DNA from 4 places in the Rhodoferax sp. SPJ21 genome. Region 1 is predicted to be linked to each of the others. Evidence: predicted binding sites of a transcription regulator. Region 1 holds the regulator's gene; each other region holds the start of a gene.

Region 1 (4,425 bases):
TGTTCAACGCCATCCATGTGGAGCACCAGCGTCTGGACAAAGATGATCTGGTGATCGCCTGGGCCGTGAAGCAGGGCCTGGACAAGACCAAGTTCACCGAGACCTACCAGTCCTTCGGTGTCAGCACCAAGGTGCGCAAGGCGTCCCAGTTGCAGCAGGCCTACCAGGTGGCGGGCGTGCCCGCGCTGGGCGTGGCCGGCAAGTTCTACACCGACGGCAGCCAGGCGCAGAACATGCCGCGCGCACTGACCATCGTGGAATATCTGGTGGCCGAGCAGCGCAAGAAAGCCTGATTCCGTCAAGGCCAGAGAGATGAAAAAGCCCGCGTCAGCGGGCTTTTTTCTGGCTACGTCCAACTCAGGGTGGCTGGCCGTTACAATGGATTGCAAGATTCGTGCCTCTATGAAAATCAACACCCTACTCTCATTGCTCTTGGTTTGTTTCGTCGGCCTAGGCGGAGCAGCCCACGCGGAAAAAGCCGACAAACTTAAGCCTATGAATATCGAGGCGGACGCGGCGCGCTATGACGATCTGAAGCAGACCAACGTTTTTACCGGCAAGGTGGTGATGACCAAGGGCACCATCATCATCCGTGGCGCCCGCGTCGATGTGCGCCAGGACGCCGAGGGCAACCAGTTCGGCGTGGTGACGGCCGAGCCGGGCAAGCTGGCGTATTTCAAGCAGAAGCGCGACGGCCTGGACGAATACATAGAAGGCGAGGGCGAAACCATCGAGTACAGCAGCAAGCTGGACAACGTGCGTTTCATCAAGCGGGCCATTTTGCGCCGCCTGGTTGGCAGCAAGGTGAACGACGAAATCACCGGTGAACTGATCGTCTACGACAACACCACCGACGTATTCACCGTGGACAGTGGCACAGCCGGCAGCAATCCCGGTGGCCAGAATGGCCGCGTACGCGCCATGTTGACCCCCAAGGCCGCAGCGTCGGCCCCTAGCGGCACGGCGCCTGCCGGTGCTGCACCGGTGCTGCGCTCCACTACCACGCTGGAGGGCATGAAGAAGTGACGGCGGTGGTGGAGTCGGGAGAAAGCCGCCTGGAGGCGCGCCATCTGCAAAAAGCCTACGGCAAGCGCAAGGTCGTGAAAGACGTGACCCTGGCCGTCAAAAAAGGCGAGGTGGTGGGCCTGCTAGGCCCCAACGGTGCGGGCAAAACTACTTCCTTCTACATGATCGTGGGCCTGGTGCGGGCCGATGGCGGCCATATTTCCATCGACGGCCAGTCGGTGGAGCACATGCCCATCCACCGGCGTTCGCGCCTGGGCCTGAGCTATCTGCCCCAGGAAGCCTCGATTTTCCGCAAGCTCACGGTGGAAGAGAACGTGCGCGCCGTGCTGGAACTGCAGCACGACGAGGCCGGCAAATCCCTCACCCACGCCGAGATCGAAAAGCGCCTGACGGCCCTGCTGCAGGATCTGCGGGTGGAGCATTTGCGTGAGTCGTCGGCCATGGCCTTGTCCGGTGGCGAGCGCCGCCGTGTGGAAATCGCCCGTGCCCTGGCCACCCAGCCCCGTTTCATTCTGCTGGACGAGCCCTTTGCCGGTATCGACCCGATTGCCGTGATCGAGATCCAGCGCATCATCGGCTTCCTGAAGTCGCGCGGCATTGGCGTGCTGATCACCGACCACAACGTGCGTGAAACGCTGGGCATTTGCGACCACGCCTACATCATCAGCGACGGCCATGTGCTGGCCGAGGGCACGCCGTCCGAGATTGTGGACAACGCCGATGTGCGTCGCGTCTACCTCGGCGAACATTTCAAGATGTGATGTCCCGATGAAGCAAGGCTTATCCCTACGCGTTTCACAGCATCTGGCGCTGACGCCCCAGTTGCAGCAGTCCATCCGCCTGCTGCAACTGTCCACCCTGGAACTGAGCCAGGAAGTGGACCAGATGCTGGACGACAACCCGTTTCTGGAACGCAATATGGACGAGGCTCCACGCGAGGAGTTCGGCCTGGCCCAGTCCGATACGCCGGTCAGCACAGGGGAGCGTGAGGCTGAGGTTGCTACAAGTTCTATAGCTGAATACGCAAGTGAATCCAGCGCGGAAGCCCCAAATGATGCTGAATCCCCTTTGACCGGCGGTGACGACACCAGCTGGGATGGCGACGGCACTTCCGAGATCAAACCCGACGACAGCGAATGGGGTGGCGATGCCCCGGCGCGCCAGAACAACCTGGGCGATGACGGCGAGATGGACGCCACCGAGCTGGCCCGCAACCAGGAGTCGCTGACCAGCTATTTGCACCGCCAGGCCCTGGCCCTGCGGCTGGGCGAGGTGGACCAGGCTGCGCTGCGCTTTTTGATCGAGTCGCTGAACGACGACGGCTACCTGGAAGACGATTTCGAAACCCTGGCGCGTGGCCTGGCCGGCGACGACGCCGAGAGCGTGGAAGAGCTGGTACACCGCTTCACCGTGGCGCTGAGCTTGCTGCAAAGCCTGGAGCCGGCGGGCGTGGGCGCACGGCATCTGGGCGAATGCCTGTTGCTGCAGCTGCAGAGTTTGCAGTCCGTGCTGGGCGAGGACCCTGCACGCAAGGTGGCTATGCGCATCTGCCGCCAGTCCATGGATCTGCTGGCCCGGCGCGACGTGAAGCGCCTGGCCCAGCTGTGCCGCGCCACCGAGACCGACATCAAGGCCGCCATGGCGCTGATCGCTAGGCTGGAGCCCAAGCCGGGGCGGCGCTTTGTCGATGTGGAGCGCAACATCGTGGTGCCCGACGTGATTGTGGTCAAGGTCGGGCGTGGTGGCCAGGCCCGCTTCCGCGTGCAGCTGAATGCCGAGGTCATGCCGCGCTTGCGCGTGCACGACATCTACGCCAATGCGCTGCGCCAGCACAAGGGCGGCGGCAAGGACTCGTCGAACAATGCCGCGCTGCAGCAACGCTTGCAGGAGGCGCGCTGGTTCATCAAGAACATCCAGCAGCGCTTTGACACCATCTTGCGGGTCAGCAACGCTATCGTCGAGCGGCAGAAGAACTTCTTCAGCCACGGTGCGTTGGCCATGCGCCCCCTGGTGCTGCGCGAGATCGCCGACGAGCTGGGTCTGCACGAGTCCACCATCAGCCGCGTCACCACCGCCAAATACATGGCCACGCCCTACGGTACCTTCGAGCTGAAGTATTTCTTCGGTTCGTCCCTGGGGACCGAGACCGGCGGCAATGCGTCCAGCACTGCGGTGCGCGCGCTGATCAAACAGTTTGTTTCGTCTGAAGACCCCAAGAAGCCGCTCAGCGACAGCCAGCTGTCCGACATGCTGAAAGAGCAGGGCATTGAATGCGCGCGCCGCACCGTGGCCAAGTACCGCGAAGCGCTCAGAATTGCTCCGACGAATCTGCGCAAGGCTTTGTAATGGACGGCACCGGACAAGCCCGGTGACGCTATGAAACGATTGATATGAACCAACTTCAACTATTTTTACCCTGCGCCGCCGGCGTGGAAGAGCTGCTGGCCGAAGAGGTGCATGGCATTACCGGCCTGCAGGGCGAAGACCTGCGCGTGATGCGGGGCGGCACGCTGGTGCGTTCCTCCTGGCGCGACGCGATGCGCCTGAATCTGCACAGCCGCCTGGCGCAGCGTGTGCTGATCGAGCTGTCCAACACCGAATACCGCAGCGAAAAAGACCTGTACGAAGCCGCCAGCAATGTGGCCTGGGAGATCTGGTTCACGCCCAAGCAAAGCTTCAAGATCGAGGTCACGGCCCAGCACAGCCCGCTGAATTCGCTGAACTTCGCCGCGCTCAAGGTGAAGGACGCGGTGGCCGACCGCTTCCGCTTCAAGACCGGCGTGCGCCCTGACGTGAACGTGCAGTGGCCCGATGTGCGCATCTACCTGCACCTGACCACCGAGCGCGCCACCATCTACATCGACACCTCGGGCGACGCGCTGTTCAAGCGCGGCTGGCGTGAAGACAAGGGCGACGCGCCGCTGAAAGAGACGCTGGCTGCGGCCATGATCGCCGCCAGCGGCTGGGACGGCACCACGCCCCTGTACGACCCCTGCTGCGGCAGCGGCACCATCGCGATCGAGGCCGCGCAGATCGCCTGCAATATTGCGCCCGGCAGCCTGCGCCGCTTTGGCTTTGAGAAGCTGCTGCCGTTCCAGCCCCATGTGTGGTCCATCATCCAGGACCAGGCCCACGAGGCTGAGCACGAGCCCCAGACGCAGATCTTCGGCAGCGATGTGGCCTTCCGCATGGTCGATTTCGCGACCCGCAATGCCGAGCGCGCGGGTGTCAGCGGTGTGGTCGAGTTCCGTGGCGGCGATGCCTTGCAGCGCATGCCGCCAGCCGAGTCCGGCGTGATGCTGCTGAACCCGCCCTACGGCGAGCGGATTGAAGTCGCCGGTGTCGCTGGCCGGCGCGAAGCCGCGCAGACCGAAGACGGCAGCGCCGACTTCTTCCCCC
Region 2 (4,425 bases), on a different contig from region 1:
CTGGCCCACTTTGGGCTGGGTGAGACCGAAAAGGCCAAGCCTTATCTGGATTCTTTCCAAAAGGTGCAGGGCAATAGCCCCGTGTCCAAGCTGTTGGCGCAAATCAACATGGTCGAGGGAAATTTCGGTCGCGCGTCTGACCTGCTGGAGGAGTACGTCAAGGCGCAGCCTGGTGATGGCCAGGCCATCACCATGTTGGCGGGCGTCCATATGGCACAAGGCCACAACGCCAAGGCGACAGCCTTGATGCAGCAGGCTTTGGCCACCAAGAATGCGCCTGAATTCCACACCGCATTGGGCATGAGTTTGCTGGGCGGCGGCCAGACCGGCGACGCCATTGCACAGCTGGAGACCGCATTCAAAGACCCCAAGCAGACGCAGGCGGGTACCGGCCTGGTCATTCTGTACCTGCGGGACGGACTCTCTGACAAAGCCTTGGCAGCGGCCGACAAACTGGTGAAGCAGCAGCCGGGCAATGCCGCTTTCCTGAACATATTGGGCATGGCCCAGGCCCAAGGCGGCAACCGAGTGGCCGCCAAGGCAAGCTTCGAGCGCGCGCTGGCTCTGGATGGCAGCCTGCTGCAGCCCAAGCTGAATCTGGCTCGGCTGGACATGTTGAACAAGGCTTATGACTCGGCAGCAACCCGTTTAGCAGCCATCTTGCAGTCCGACGACAAAAATGTGGATGCCATGTACGAAATGGCCAATTTGTCCGATCGTCGCGGCCAAACTGCCGAAACGCAGCGTTGGCTGGACAAGGCCAACGATATCTCCGGTCCTGGTGAGTTTCGTCCCGGCACCTCGCTGGTGGAGTTGCATCTGCGTAACCGCGCACCGGCATTGGCGTTGGAGGCTGCCAAGCGCCTGTCGGCCAAGGCGGGTGACAACTTGCCGGTCATGTTGCTGTATGGCCGTGCCCAACTGGCCAATGGCGATGCAGACGGTGCACGTTCTACGTTCTCTGGCGCAACTCGCTTTGCGGATTTCAACGCCCCTCAGCAAACCGAGATCGCAACCCTGCAAATGGCCGCGAACAATCCTGCTGGTGCTGCCTACAGCCTAGAAAAGGCCTTGTCCAGCAAGCCTGATTTTCTGCCGGCGTTGGCCTTGATGACCGATGTGGAGTTGCGGCAGGCAAATCCTGCCAAGGCTGAACAGCGTGCTCGCCAAGTTTTAGCGCTGGCGCCAAAGCGGGCCATTGGCTACAGCCTGTTGGGTGACGTTGCGCAAGTCCGTGGCCAAACTACTGCAGCAATCGACAACTACCGCCGCGCCCACCAGATCGAACCTAGCTCGGACACGCTGCTGCGCCTGTTCCGAGCTTTGTCGGGCCAGGATGGCGGTAAACCTGCTTTGCAGTTGGCGGAGCAGTGGTTGAAAACCCGGCCGCAGGATGCTTCGGTGCGCCGCGCTTTGGCCGACGGCTATGCGCGTATTGGGAACTACGGTGCGGCGCGCACCAGTTATGAGGCCTTGCTGGCGCTATCGCCCGATGATGCCGATGCCTTGAATAACCTGGCCAACGTGCTTTTACGGTTGAAAGATCCCTCGGCGGTTGCCGTAGCCGAGAAGGCCATGGCCAAGGCACCCAGCAGTGCCAATGCAATCGACACCCTGGGCTGGGCCTTGTTCCAGAACGGCCAGGCGGATCGAGCCTTGCAACTACTGCGTGATGCGCGCCTACGTGAGCCCGGCAACCCAGACATTCGCTACCACTTGGCAGCGGTTTTGGCCCAATCCGGACGCAAAACGGAGGCGCGTGATGAGGTCGAGGCAGCGCTGAAGTCTGGACGCCGTTTCGAGACCATGGTCGAGGCAGATAGCTTGCTCAAAAGCTTGCGTTGAATCAGTTTACATAGGCCTCAATATTGTGTCGGCATCCTTTACATGTGTAACACGCATAGACCCGGTGAATTGCGTAAGTTGCTGATAATAAAGGGTTTATTTGTATGGCATGAGTGTTGCTTTGTTTTTTACATATGGCCGACAGATTTTTAAAATCGTCGCTTCGCTTAATTCGGTACAAGAGGAAAAATGATGAAAACCCATTCTGCAAACCACGGTTCCGTCAAGCAATGGTTGTTGTGCGGTGCATTCGCACTGTTGTCCGCTCCTAGCTTCGCAGCAGGTACCTGGTCTCTGGATTCTGGTTGCGATAACTCCACGAGCATTGGCAATACCTTGACCTGCGGCTCTGCTGGCGGCACTACCCTGAAAGCCCAGGCTTATTCCACAGGTACAGGTACCATTGCGGCTCCGACCACCGGCACCGCCTTTGCTGCAGCAAATGTTCGTAATTGGGGTACTGGCAATGGCCTGGGTGTGGTGTCGGTCAATGAAGATGCGAGCAGCCCTACCCATACGGCTGACAACCAGAACGGTACCGACCTGATCCTGCTGAATTTCGGTACGGCCGTGAACATTACCAGCCTGACCTTGGGTTACTGGGCCAGCGATGCGGACATCACCGTATTGGCGTACACCGGTGCGGGCACCCCAACGATTACGGGTCAGACCTTGACCGGTACCAGCGTCGGCCAGACAAGCAATTCCACGACCTTGAACGCAGCCAGTGGTTGGACTTCGATCAAGAACTACGGTGACGTTTCGGCTTCTGCAACCAACACAGGCGGAACGGGCGCAGATATCACTTACAACACGACAGACACCACTACGTACTCCAGCTGGTGGTTGGTCAGTGCATACAACTCCGGCTACGGCGCTGGTGCAATGGACTCCATCAACGACTTCGTGAAGCTGTTGTCTGTGGCTGCCAATGTGAAAACCACGACCAGCAAGGTGCCTGAGCCAGGTTCCTTGGCTCTGATGGGCGCAGGCCTGCTGGGTATTTTGGGTACATCGCGCCGCCGCAAGGCTGCAGCTGCTGCCTAAGCACTGTTTGCAAGCCGCTTGCGGCGCAATGAAAAAGCACCGAGGTTCGGTGCTTTTTTTATGCCCATCGTATTTTGCGTGCTGGCGGGCTCATGGTTGATTGAGCTTGATTCAATACAGAAAATGATAACGTAGGTTATTATTCATCCTTGGCACTCAGGCTTCTCATTCCATGCGTCACAGCTTTTCTCCCTACGAATCCGCCATACATGTGATTGCGACCCAGCTACCGGGTTCGCCGACGCGTGAGGCTATTCTGACCCGCTTGCTGCTGCATATCGGCACTCGCCTGGGCGATGCATTTGATTCCAAGCTAAAAGAGCAGGGTTTGAACTACACCACCTGGACGGCGCTGGTGGTGTTGTACAGCCAGCCAGACAGGCGCATGCTGCCGTCTGCTTTGGCCACTGTGATCCACGCTTCGCGCACGCACTGTTCGCGGATCGCAGATGACCTGGTGAAAAAGGCCTGGGTGGAGCGCGTTGCCAGTGATGTGGACCGGCGTGAGGTGTTCATGCAACTCACCACTGAAGGGCAAACCTTGGTGGAGACGCTGCAGCCTTTGCGCCGCCAGCAGTACCGGGCGCTCTGGGCCGAGTTTTCAGAAGAAGAGATGGTCCAGATGGATGCGCTGTTGCGCAAATTGCTGGGCGTTCTGGACGGCTGAGACTCTCTCTTTTTTTGTCCAATTAGTAACCTATGTCACTATCACCCGGGTCGCCATTTCGCAATTCGCGGCGCTCATCCTTCAATCGCCTGCAACACATCCATGCCATCCGCCGAGTCTGTGACCGCCATTCCAGCAGCCCCTGACGCCGCAAGGCATCGCGGGCTGGTCACCGTAGCCATCATGCTGGCCACCATCATGCAGACGCTGGACAGCACCATTGCGAATGTGGCGCTGCCGCATATGGCGGGCAATCTGTCTGCCTCGCAAGATCAGATTTCTTGGGTGCTGACCTCTTACATCGTGGCGGCCGCGATCGCCACGCCGCTGACCGGCTGGCTGAGCGGGCGCTTCGGGCGCAAGCGTATTTTCCTGACTTCTGTCGTGGGCTTCACATTGGCCTCTGCGCTGTGCGGCCTTTCCAACTCATTAACCGAGATTGTGTTGGCGCGCTTGCTGCAGGGCTTGTTTGGCGCGGCTTTGGTGCCCTTGTCGCAGTCCATCATGCTGGATACCAATCCGAAGGAGAAGCATGCCCAGGCCATGGCGATCTGGGGCATGGGCGTGATGATCGGCCCCATCCTCGGGCCTACCTTAGGCGGCTGGCTGACTGACAACTTCAGCTGGCGCTGGGTATTCTTTGTCAATATTCCGGTGGGCATCCTGTCCTTCCTGGGTATCAAGGCCTACATCCGCGAAACCACCATCCAGAGCAAGCTGCGCTTTGACGTCTACGGCTGCGTCGCGCTGAGCCTGGCGATTGGCTTGCTGCAGATGTTCCTGGACCGCGGCGAGCTGCTGGACTGGTTCAGCTCTACAGAAATCGTGCTGGAGGCGGCTGGCGCGCTGGTCAGCTTTGCCTTCTT
Region 3 (4,425 bases), 380 kb from region 1:
CCTACGACCAGCATTTTCACCCGCTGCAAATCGTTCCAGAAACACGGCTCAGCGCACTATTGCCGGGCGGTAGCAGCTATAAAATAAATAGCATACACCACCAGGGCATCAAAGACCTGGCGCCCGGCTTTGTGGTGGAAGCGCGCAGCCCCGAAGACGGCGTGATCGAAGCCATCCGCAGCACCGGCCCTGCCTATGTGGCAGCCGTGCAATGGCACCCTGAATTCCACCAGCCGGCCCTGGGCACGCTGGACGACACCCCTTTGCTCACCGACTTTTTAGCCGCAGCACACGTCGTAAAGCTTGCCAAGGACACGCCATGACCACCCTCGCCATCCACAACCCCGCCAGCGGCGCCAAGATTGCCGAAGTGCCGGCCGACGACGCGGCCTCGGTCGCCGCCAAAGCCCTGGCCGCGCGCGCCGCCCGGCCTGTGTGGGCGGCCGCGCCCTTGGAGATGCGCAAGGCCTGCGTGCTGCGCTTTCGCGCTGCCGTGGTGGCCGAGCTCGAAGCCCTGGCCGCCACCATGACCAGCGAGACCGGCAAGCCCATCGCCATGTCGCGCAACGAGCTGAACGGCCTGCTGGGCCGCATCGACTTCTTCCTGGCCGAGGTGGACGCCAGTACCGCCACCCAAACCGTGTTCGCCGAGGGCGGCATGACCGAGCAAATACAGCACATCCCGCTGGGTGTGGTGGCGAACATCTCCGCCTGGAACTACCCCTGGTTTGTGGGCTGCAACGTCATCCTGCCGGCCCTGCTGACCGGCAATGCCGTGCTCTACAAGCCGTCTGAATACGCCACGCTGACCGGCTTGAATATTGTGCGTCTGCTGCATGCGGCCGGCGTACCCACGGATGTGCTGATCGCCCTGGTGGGCGGTGCTGCCGTGGGCGCAGCTCTGCAGGCGCAGCGTATCGACGGTCTGTTCTTCACCGGCTCGTACGCCACCGGCGTCAAGATCGCCCAGGCCCTGGGGCCGCGCATGGTCAAGCTGCAGCTGGAGCTGGGCGGCAAGGACCCGACCTATGTCTGCGACGACGCCCAGGTGCACAACGCCGCCGCATCGCTGGCCGATGGTGCCATGTACAACACCGGCCAAAGCTGCTGCTCGGTGGAGCGCATCTATGTGCACGCCCAAATTTTTGACGCCTTTGTGGCGGCCTTTGTGGACACCGTGCACGGCTTCAAAGTGGGCGAGCCCATGGCCGACGACACCTACATCGGCGCCATCACCCGCGCGCAGCAGCTGGACGTGCTGGACGCCCAGGTCGCTGACGCTGTCGCCAAGGGCGCTACCCTGCTGACCGGTGGCCAGCGCCTGCCCGGCAATAGCTACGCGCCCACGGTGCTGGTGGGCGTGGACCACAGCATGGACGTGATGCGCGAGGAAAGCTTCGGCCCCATCATCGGCATCCAGAAGGTGGCCAGCGACGCTGAGGCCGTGGCCTTGATGAACGACACCCGTTACGGCCTGACCGCCGGTGTCTTCACCCCCAACGAGCAACGCGCCCGTGCCGTGCTGGCCCAGGTGAACGCCGGCAGCGTCTACTGGAATTGCTGCGACCGCGTCAGCCCGCGCCTGCCCTGGAGCGGCCACGGCGATTCGGGCGTAGGCCTGACCCTGTCCACCTACGGCATACAAACCTTCACCCGGCCCAAGGCCTGGCATCTGCGCCAGGTTTGAATCATGTAGATGAAATAAGCCTCCAGCGCAGCTAATACCTGTGCAGGCAGCTATCAATACTGCAGCGCCGGCCAAGCCTGCGATTGGCATCAAATTTGCACGACCACTGCAGTGCATGCCCACGTGCACCAAAGCCGCTTTTAAAGGTCTGCAATGCCCCAGTTTGTCCACACGGTAGGCGCCCACAGCTACCGTTTCCGAGATCTCCGCGAGCTGCTCGCCAAGGCCACGCCGCTACGCTCTGGCGACCTGCTGGCCGGTGTGGCCGCCGGCAACGCGCAGGAGCGCGTGGCCGCGCAGATGGCGCTGGCCGACCTGCCCCTGGCCACGTTTCTGCAGCAGCCCGTGGTGCCCTACGAGAGTGATGAAGTCACCCGCCTGATCATCGACAGCCATGACGCCGCCGCCTTCGCGCCCATCCGCCACCTGACGGTCGGCGACTTCCGCAACTGGCTGCTCAGCGATGCGGTGGACAGCGCTACGCTGGCGGCGGTGTCGCCCGGCATCACGCCCGAAATGGCGGCGGCCGTCAGCAAGATCATGCGCAACCAGGATTTGATCCTGGTGGCCAAGAAATGCCGCGTCATCACCGCCTTCCGCAACACCATCGGCCTGGAGCAGCGCCTGTCTACGCGCCTGCAGCCCAACCACCCGACCGATGACACCAGTGGCATCGCCGCCAGCGTGCTCGACGGCCTGCTGTACGGCAGCGGCGACGCCGTGATCGGCATCAACCCGGCCACCGACAACGTGCCCCAGGTGGTCAAGATCGTCACCATGCTGGACGCCATCATCCAGCGCTACGAAATTCCCACGCAAAGCTGCGTGCTGACCCATGTGACCAACACCATCCAGGCCATAGAGCGCGGCGCGCCGGTGGACCTGGTGTTCCAGTCCATCGCCGGCACGCAGGCGGCCAACCGCAGCTTCGGCATCGACTTGGCCATGCTGGCCGAAGCACGCAGTGCCGCCCTGTCGCTGAAGCGCGGCACGGTGGGCGACAACGTGATGTATTTCGAAACCGGCCAGGGCAGCGCCCTATCGGCCAACGCCCACCATGGCATGGACCAGCAGACCTGCGAGGCCCGCGCCTACGCCGTGGCCCGCGCCTTCAAGCCGCTGCTGGTGAACACCGTGGTCGGCTTCATCGGGCCGGAGTATTTGTTCGACGGCAAGCAGATCATCCGCGCCGGCCTGGAAGACCATTTCTGCGCCAAGCTCTTGGGCCTGCCCATGGGCTGCGACGTGTGCTACACCAACCATGCCGAGGCCGACCAGAACGATATGGACGTGCTGCTGACCCTGCTGGCCGCCGCCGGCTGCAACTTCGTGATGGGCATCCCCGGCTCGGACGACATCATGCTGAACTACCAGACCACCTCGTTCCACGACGCGCTGTACACGCGCCGCCTACTGGGTCTGCGCCCTGCGCCCGAGTTTGAAGACTGGCTGCGCCGCATGCAGATTTTTGAAGGCGAAGGCGTGGCGCAACTGGCGTCTGCATTGCCAGAACCGTTTGCCCAAGTACTGTTGGCCCAGGTATGAGCGTAGTTCCGAATCCTTGGCACACCTTGCGCAGCCTGACTGCCGCACGCATCGCCCTGGGCCGCACCGGCATCAGCCTGCCCACCGCGCCGCAGCTCGAATTCCAATTGGCCCATGCCCGCGCCCGTGACGCCGTGCACCTGCCGCTGGACACCGCGCAACTGGCGCAAGACCTGGGCGAGGTGCTGCCCGGCCACCCCGATGCCATCCAGCTGGCCAGCGCCGCGCACGACCGTGGTACCTATCTGCAGCGTCCTGACCTGGGCCGCCGGCTGGACGCCACCTCGCACGATTTGCTGGAGTCCTTCTACCAACCAGCCCGCCCCTACGACCTGGCGCTGGTGGTGGTGGACGGCCTGTCCGCGCTGGCCATCGCGCAGAACGCCGCGCCCTTCATCCACGCCCTGCTGCAGCGCCTAGCGCCCGAGGACTGGTCGCTGGCGCCCACCACCATCGTCACCCAGGGCCGCGTGGCAGTGGGCGACGAGGTGGGCCAACTGCTGGGCGCCAAGGCCGTGGTGGTGCTGGTCGGCGAACGCCCGGGCCTGAGCTCGCCCGACAGCATGGGCCTGTACCTCACCTGGGCGCCCCACGTGGGCTTGACCGACGCTGCGCGCAACTGCATCTCCAACGTGCGCCCCGAAGGCCTGTCTTACGGTGATGCCGCCTACAAGCTGCACATGCTGCTGCGCGAGTCCCGCCGCCGCCAGCTGTCGGGTGTGGATTTGAAGGACGAGACGGTGGATGTGCTGGCGTCAGATAACGGCGCCATGCGCAACTTCTTGCTGCCCTGATCGCGGCGGTTTATTCCGCAGGCCGCATCAGCCCGGCCAGCTCCTCGTGGCCGCGCGCCTGCAGCGTGTCGGCAGCGCCGATGCGGTCGCGCAATTCGCGGTTTTGGCTGAGCTTGACTTTGCCCACCAGGGAGGTGATGGCGATCTCGATGCCCACGATGTTGCGCAGCATGCTGGCTATGTACTCCGGCGCCGAGTCGCCCATCTTCCACGGCGAGGGCTCAGTTGCTTCGTGGCGCCGCGTCAGGCGCGCCACGATGCCGCGCACAAAGCGTTCATCGTCACGCACGGTCAGCACGCCGTGGGCGTGCACCACCTCGTAGTTCCAGGTCGGCACCTGGCGGTGGGTTTCGTGTTTGCTCGGGTACCAGGTGGGCGAGATATAGGCCTGCGCGCCGC
Region 4 (4,425 bases), on a different contig from region 1:
CCAGCACTTCTTCCGAGGTCTTGAGCTTGACGAAGAAGTGCGCCACTTCGGTTTTGATACCACCGTTGCCGGCGATGTACATCTCCCAGCCGCTGTCCACACCAATGATGCCCACGTCCTTGATGCCGGCTTCGGCGCAGTTGCGCGGGCAGCCCGACACGGCGTACTTGACCTTGTGCGGGGCGTACATGCGCCAATGGGCGCGCTCCAGGTCTTTGCCCATCTGGGTGCTGTCCTGCGTGCCCATGCGGCACCATTCAGAGCCCACGCAGGTCTTCACCGTGCGCAGGGCCTTGGCGTAGGCATGGCCGCTGGGCATGCCGATGTCTTTCCAGATGCCGACCAAATCCTCTTTCTTCACGCCCAGCAAGTCGATGCGCTGGCCGCCGGTGACCTTGATGGTGGGCACCTTGTATTTGTCGGCCGCGTCGGCAATGCGACGCAGCTCGTCGGCGGTAGTTTCGCCGCCCCACATGCGCGGGATGACGGAGTAGGTGCCGTCCTTCTGGATGTTGGCGTGGCTGCGTTCGTTGATGAAGCGGCTTTGCGGGTCGTCCTTGGCTTGCTTGGGCCAGCTGGAGATCAGGTAGTAGTTCAGCGCAGGGCGGCAGCTGGAGCAACCGTTGGGTGTCTTCCAGCCCATGCCACGCTGTACTTCGGCAATGGTCAGGAATTTCTCTTTGAAGATGGCGTCGCGCACGGCTTGGTGGCCATGGTCGGTACAGCCGCACATGGCCTTGGTCTTGGGCGTGGCCGAGTAGTCGCCGCCGGCGGTGAACATCAGAATTTGCTCGACTAGGCCGGTGCACGAGCCGCACGACGCGCTGGCCTTGGTGTGCTTCTTCACTTCTTCCAGGGTGAACAGGCCTTTTTCGCGGATGGCCTTGCAGATCGTGCCCTTGTTCACGCCGTTGCAGCCGCAGACTTCGGCGCTGTCGGGCATGGTGGCGGCCTTGTTGTGGCCCTCGTGGCCGGTGTCGCCCAGGTGGCTTTCGCCGAACATCAGCTTGTCGCGGATGTCGGCCACGCTGCGGCCGTCGCGCAGCAGCTTGAAGTAGAAGCTGCCGTCGGCCGTGTCGCCATACAGGCAGGCGCCGACCAGCTTGTCGTCTTGCAGCACCAGCTTTTTGTAGACGCCGCCAAACGGGTCGCTCATGATGATTTCTTCGGTGCCTTCGCCGCCGGTGAAGTTGCCGGCGCTGAACAGGTCGATGCCGGTAACCTTCAGCTTGGTGGAGGTCAGCGAGCCCATGTAGCGGCCGATGCCGAACTCGGCCAGGTGGTTGGCCGCCACCTTGGCCTGTTCGAACAGCGGTGCCACCAAGCCATAGGCTATGCCACGGTGGGCCGCGCATTCGCCCACCGAGTAAATGCGGCCATCGGTCACGGTCTGCATGGTGTCGGTGACCACGATGCCGCGGTCCACGTGCAGGCGCATCTTGGTCGCCAGGTCGGTGTTGGGGCGGATGCCTACGGCCATCACCACCAGGTCGGCGGCGACCTGGGTGCCATCCTTGAATTTGATGGCGGTGACGCGCCCGTCGGGGCCACCCACCAGCTCTTGCGTCTGCGCGCCGATGCGGAACTGCAGGCCACGGTCTTCCAGCGACTTTTGCAGCAGCTTGCCCGCGACGCTGTCCAGCTGGCGTTCCATCAGCCAGTCGTTGACGTGCACCACGGTGACCGTCATGCCGCGCAGCATCAGGCCGTTGGCCGCTTCCAGGCCCAGCAGGCCGCCGCCGATGACCACCGCGTTCTTGTATTTGGTGGCGGTGTCGATCATCTCGTTGGTGTCGGCAATGTCACGGTAGGCGATCACGCCTTTCAGGTCCTTGCCGGGGATGGGCAGGATGAAAGGGTTGGAGCCGGTGCACATCAGCAGGCGGTCGTATTCGGCCTCGGTGACGTTGCCATCGGCATCCACGGCGCGCACGATGCGCTTGACGCGGTCTACCTCAGTGACCTTCTTGCCGGCATGCAGGGTGATGTTGTTTTCGGCGTACCACTCCCAGGAGTTCAGCACGATCTCGTCCAACGTCTGCTCGCCGGCCAGCACGGGCGACAGCAGGATGCGGTTGTAGTTGGGGTGGGGCTCCGCGCCGAAGACGGTGATGTCGTACAGATCGGGGGCGACCTTGAGCAGTTCTTCAATGGTGCGTACACCGGCCATGCCGTTGCCGACCATCACCAATTTAGATTTTTTCATTCGAGCGACTCCAAAGGTTGCGAAAAAATGTGGGCCCACGGTAGAGCGCACAAAGTTCATGGCGCGCAGCAAACAGGGGCGGTGAAGCAAGGGGGTCAGGTGTGGTGCCGAGGTCTTCAAACAGAACTTGGGTGAGCGCGCGAACGCAGTCACTGCCAGGATTCATGCCTGGGACTTACACCATTACGCACGGCGTTGTACGTAAAACCCGCCGGATGGACGGGAAAGGGCGCGTCGTTACGCCCGCAATTTCTAATGCAAAAGCTGTGCCATCCGGTGGAATATGGGTTTACCCTATGGGCTTGTGGCGTCCCGGAGGGGCGCAGCCTCTGAAAAAGCGATTGATTTTTATGACATCTGCATTGGTACATCTCAACGCGCCCCAGGGAGCGCACACCCTGCTGGCCGACCTGGAGGCGGTGGGCATCCGCCTGCTGGCGCCGCCGGTGGAGCGCAGCAAATTGGTGCAAGAGGCGGTGCTGCATGCACCAGATGTGTTTGTGATGTACGACCCGCTGCCCGATGACAGCCTGTTCAAGGCTTTGCAGGCCCTGCTGGAGACCGCGCCTTGTCCGGTGGTGCTGTTCACCAACGACAACGACGCCGACCGCCTGGACCTGGCCCTGGCCTGCGGCGTGCAGGCCTATGTGGTGAATGGCTACGGCCAGCACCGCTTGCGTCCGCTGGTGCAGTTGGCCCAGGCGGTATTCAAGCGCGACCAGGCGTTGCGCGACGAGTTGCAGGACCTGCGCAACCGCCTGGACGAACGCAAGATCGTGGAGCGGGCCAAGGGGGTGCTGATGCATGCGCGCCAGGTGTCCGATGACGACGCCTTCCAGATGCTGCGTACCGCCTCCATGCACACCAACCAGCGCCTGGGCCAGGTGTCGCAGCACATCGTGCATTCGGCGCGCTTTGCCGAGGGCGTGAACCGCGCCGGCCAGCTGCGCATGCTGTCCCAGCGCCTGGTCAAGCTGTACCTGCTGCAGCTGGCCGGCGTGCGGCCCGCGCAATTCGCCGAGGCACAGCTGCAGTCGGCCCAGCGCATCGACGGAAATATGGCCTTTCTGGGCAAAAGTCTTTCGCAGCCCACCTTTGGCGACCTGCTGGCGCAGGTGGGGCAGAGCTGGCGCCAGCTCAAATCCGGTCTGCACGCCGAGCAGCGCGCCAGCCAGATGCTGCAGGTAGATGGCCAGGCGGAGCAACTGTTGCTGCATGCCGAGCGGCTTACCGGTGTGCTGGAAAGCGCGGGTGCCGTGGCGCCGCTGCATGTATTGAACGTGGCGGGGCGCCAGCGCATGCTGTCCCAGCGCTTCGCCAAGCTGGCCTTGCTGGCCATGCTGGGTGACCGCGCCACCCAGCAACGCGCCCAGGCCGGTATGGCGGAAGCCTGTGACACCTTCGAGCGGGCCCTGAACTATCTGAACGACATTCCACTCAGCAGCCCAGAAATCCGCGCCAAGCTGGTGACGGCGGGCGAGCAATGGCGGCAGCTGCAGGCCGGCGCAGCCGATATGCCGCGCGGCCTGGAGGCTGTGGCCCTGGCCAGCGAGGGCCTGCTGGATGTGTTTGAAGGCCTGAGTGACCTGTACGAGCACAGCATGCAGATGTTGATGGGGTAAAAGTAAAAGTGCTCGCCCCCAGGCTTGCTCGCTTCGCGTAGCCTCCAACCCCCTTGCAGGGGGCGATACCAATGGCCCGGCAAAGCCGGTTCCATGGTATCCCTGGGGGCGTGCGTTCTGGCGTTGAAGCGCCAGTGAATAGTTGTCTAGGGTTAGTCCTCGCACAAAATGCACCAAATTGGGAATGAAACTTGCATCATTGGTGCATGGCATTTGATATCGACATAGGTTTTACGTCTCTGGCCGGCACCAAGCCGGTGAATGAGGATTTCTGCGCGGCCATGCTGCCGGAGGCACACCAGCTGGGCATGGGCTCCATCGTGGCGCTGGCCGATGGCGTGAGCGCCGGCGGCATGGGCAAGGAGGCGGCGCAGACCACGGTGACCAGCTTGGTGCGCGACTACTACGCCACGCCCGAAACCTGGGATACCACGGTGGCGCTGGACCGCATTATTGGTGCGCAAAACGCCTGGCTGGCCGGCATCAACCGCCGCCGCAAGCCGGCCATGGGTCTGACCACGCTGACCGCTGTGGTGCTGCGCGGGCAGTCTTACACCGTGGCGCATGTGGGCGACTCGCGCGCCTATCTGCTGCGCG

What was found. Region 1 encodes sigma-54, which starts transcription at its own class of promoters, with help from an activator protein. Its sites were predicted from a motif close to TGGCANGNAANCTGCTTT; they were not measured.
Region 2: xdp1 (exosortase-dependent surface protein XDP1) is a predicted target of sigma-54. The motif match lies at 1,951-1,968, and genes of this name have one in related genera.
Region 3: AC4BBN_RS09630 (ethanolamine ammonia-lyase subunit EutB) is a predicted target of sigma-54. The motif match lies at 1,772-1,789, and genes of this name have one in related genera.
Region 4: nirB (nitrite reductase large subunit NirB) is a predicted target of sigma-54. The motif match lies at 2,461-2,478, and genes of this name have one in related genera.

The regions. Positions count from the first base shown of each region.
Region 1 covers NZ_JBYZMO010000002.1:3,495-7,919, reverse strand. Annotated here, with positions in the region: gene AC4BBN_RS07795 (thiol:disulfide interchange protein DsbA/DsbL) at 1-293, shown strand, start outside; gene lptA (lipopolysaccharide transport periplasmic protein LptA) at 403-1,026, shown strand; gene lptB (LPS export ABC transporter ATP-binding protein) at 1,035-1,787, shown strand; gene AC4BBN_RS07780 (RNA polymerase factor sigma-54) at 1,795-3,372, shown strand; gene AC4BBN_RS07775 (THUMP domain-containing class I SAM-dependent RNA methyltransferase) at 3,417-4,425, shown strand, end outside.
Region 2 covers NZ_JBYZMO010000003.1:509,060-513,484, reverse strand. Annotated here, with positions in the region: gene prsT (XrtA/PEP-CTERM system TPR-repeat protein PrsT) at 1-1,845, shown strand, start outside; gene xdp1 (exosortase-dependent surface protein XDP1) at 2,038-2,892, shown strand; gene AC4BBN_RS17595 (MarR family transcriptional regulator) at 3,065-3,559, shown strand; gene AC4BBN_RS17590 (DHA2 family efflux MFS transporter permease subunit) at 3,662-4,425, shown strand, end outside.
Region 3 covers NZ_JBYZMO010000002.1:386,004-390,428, forward strand. Annotated here, with positions in the region: gene AC4BBN_RS09620 (gamma-glutamyl-gamma-aminobutyrate hydrolase family protein) at 1-323, shown strand, start outside; gene AC4BBN_RS09625 (aldehyde dehydrogenase family protein) at 320-1,687, shown strand; gene AC4BBN_RS09630 (ethanolamine ammonia-lyase subunit EutB) at 1,841-3,232, shown strand; gene eutC (ethanolamine ammonia-lyase subunit EutC) at 3,229-4,026, shown strand; gene AC4BBN_RS09640 (FMN-binding negative transcriptional regulator) at 4,037-4,425, opposite strand, start outside.
Region 4 covers NZ_JBYZMO010000003.1:324,057-328,481, reverse strand. Annotated here, with positions in the region: gene nirB (nitrite reductase large subunit NirB) at 1-2,206, opposite strand, end outside; gene AC4BBN_RS16830 (type IV pili methyl-accepting chemotaxis transducer N-terminal domain-containing protein) at 2,557-3,828, shown strand; gene AC4BBN_RS16825 (bifunctional protein-serine/threonine kinase/phosphatase) at 4,035-4,425, shown strand, end outside.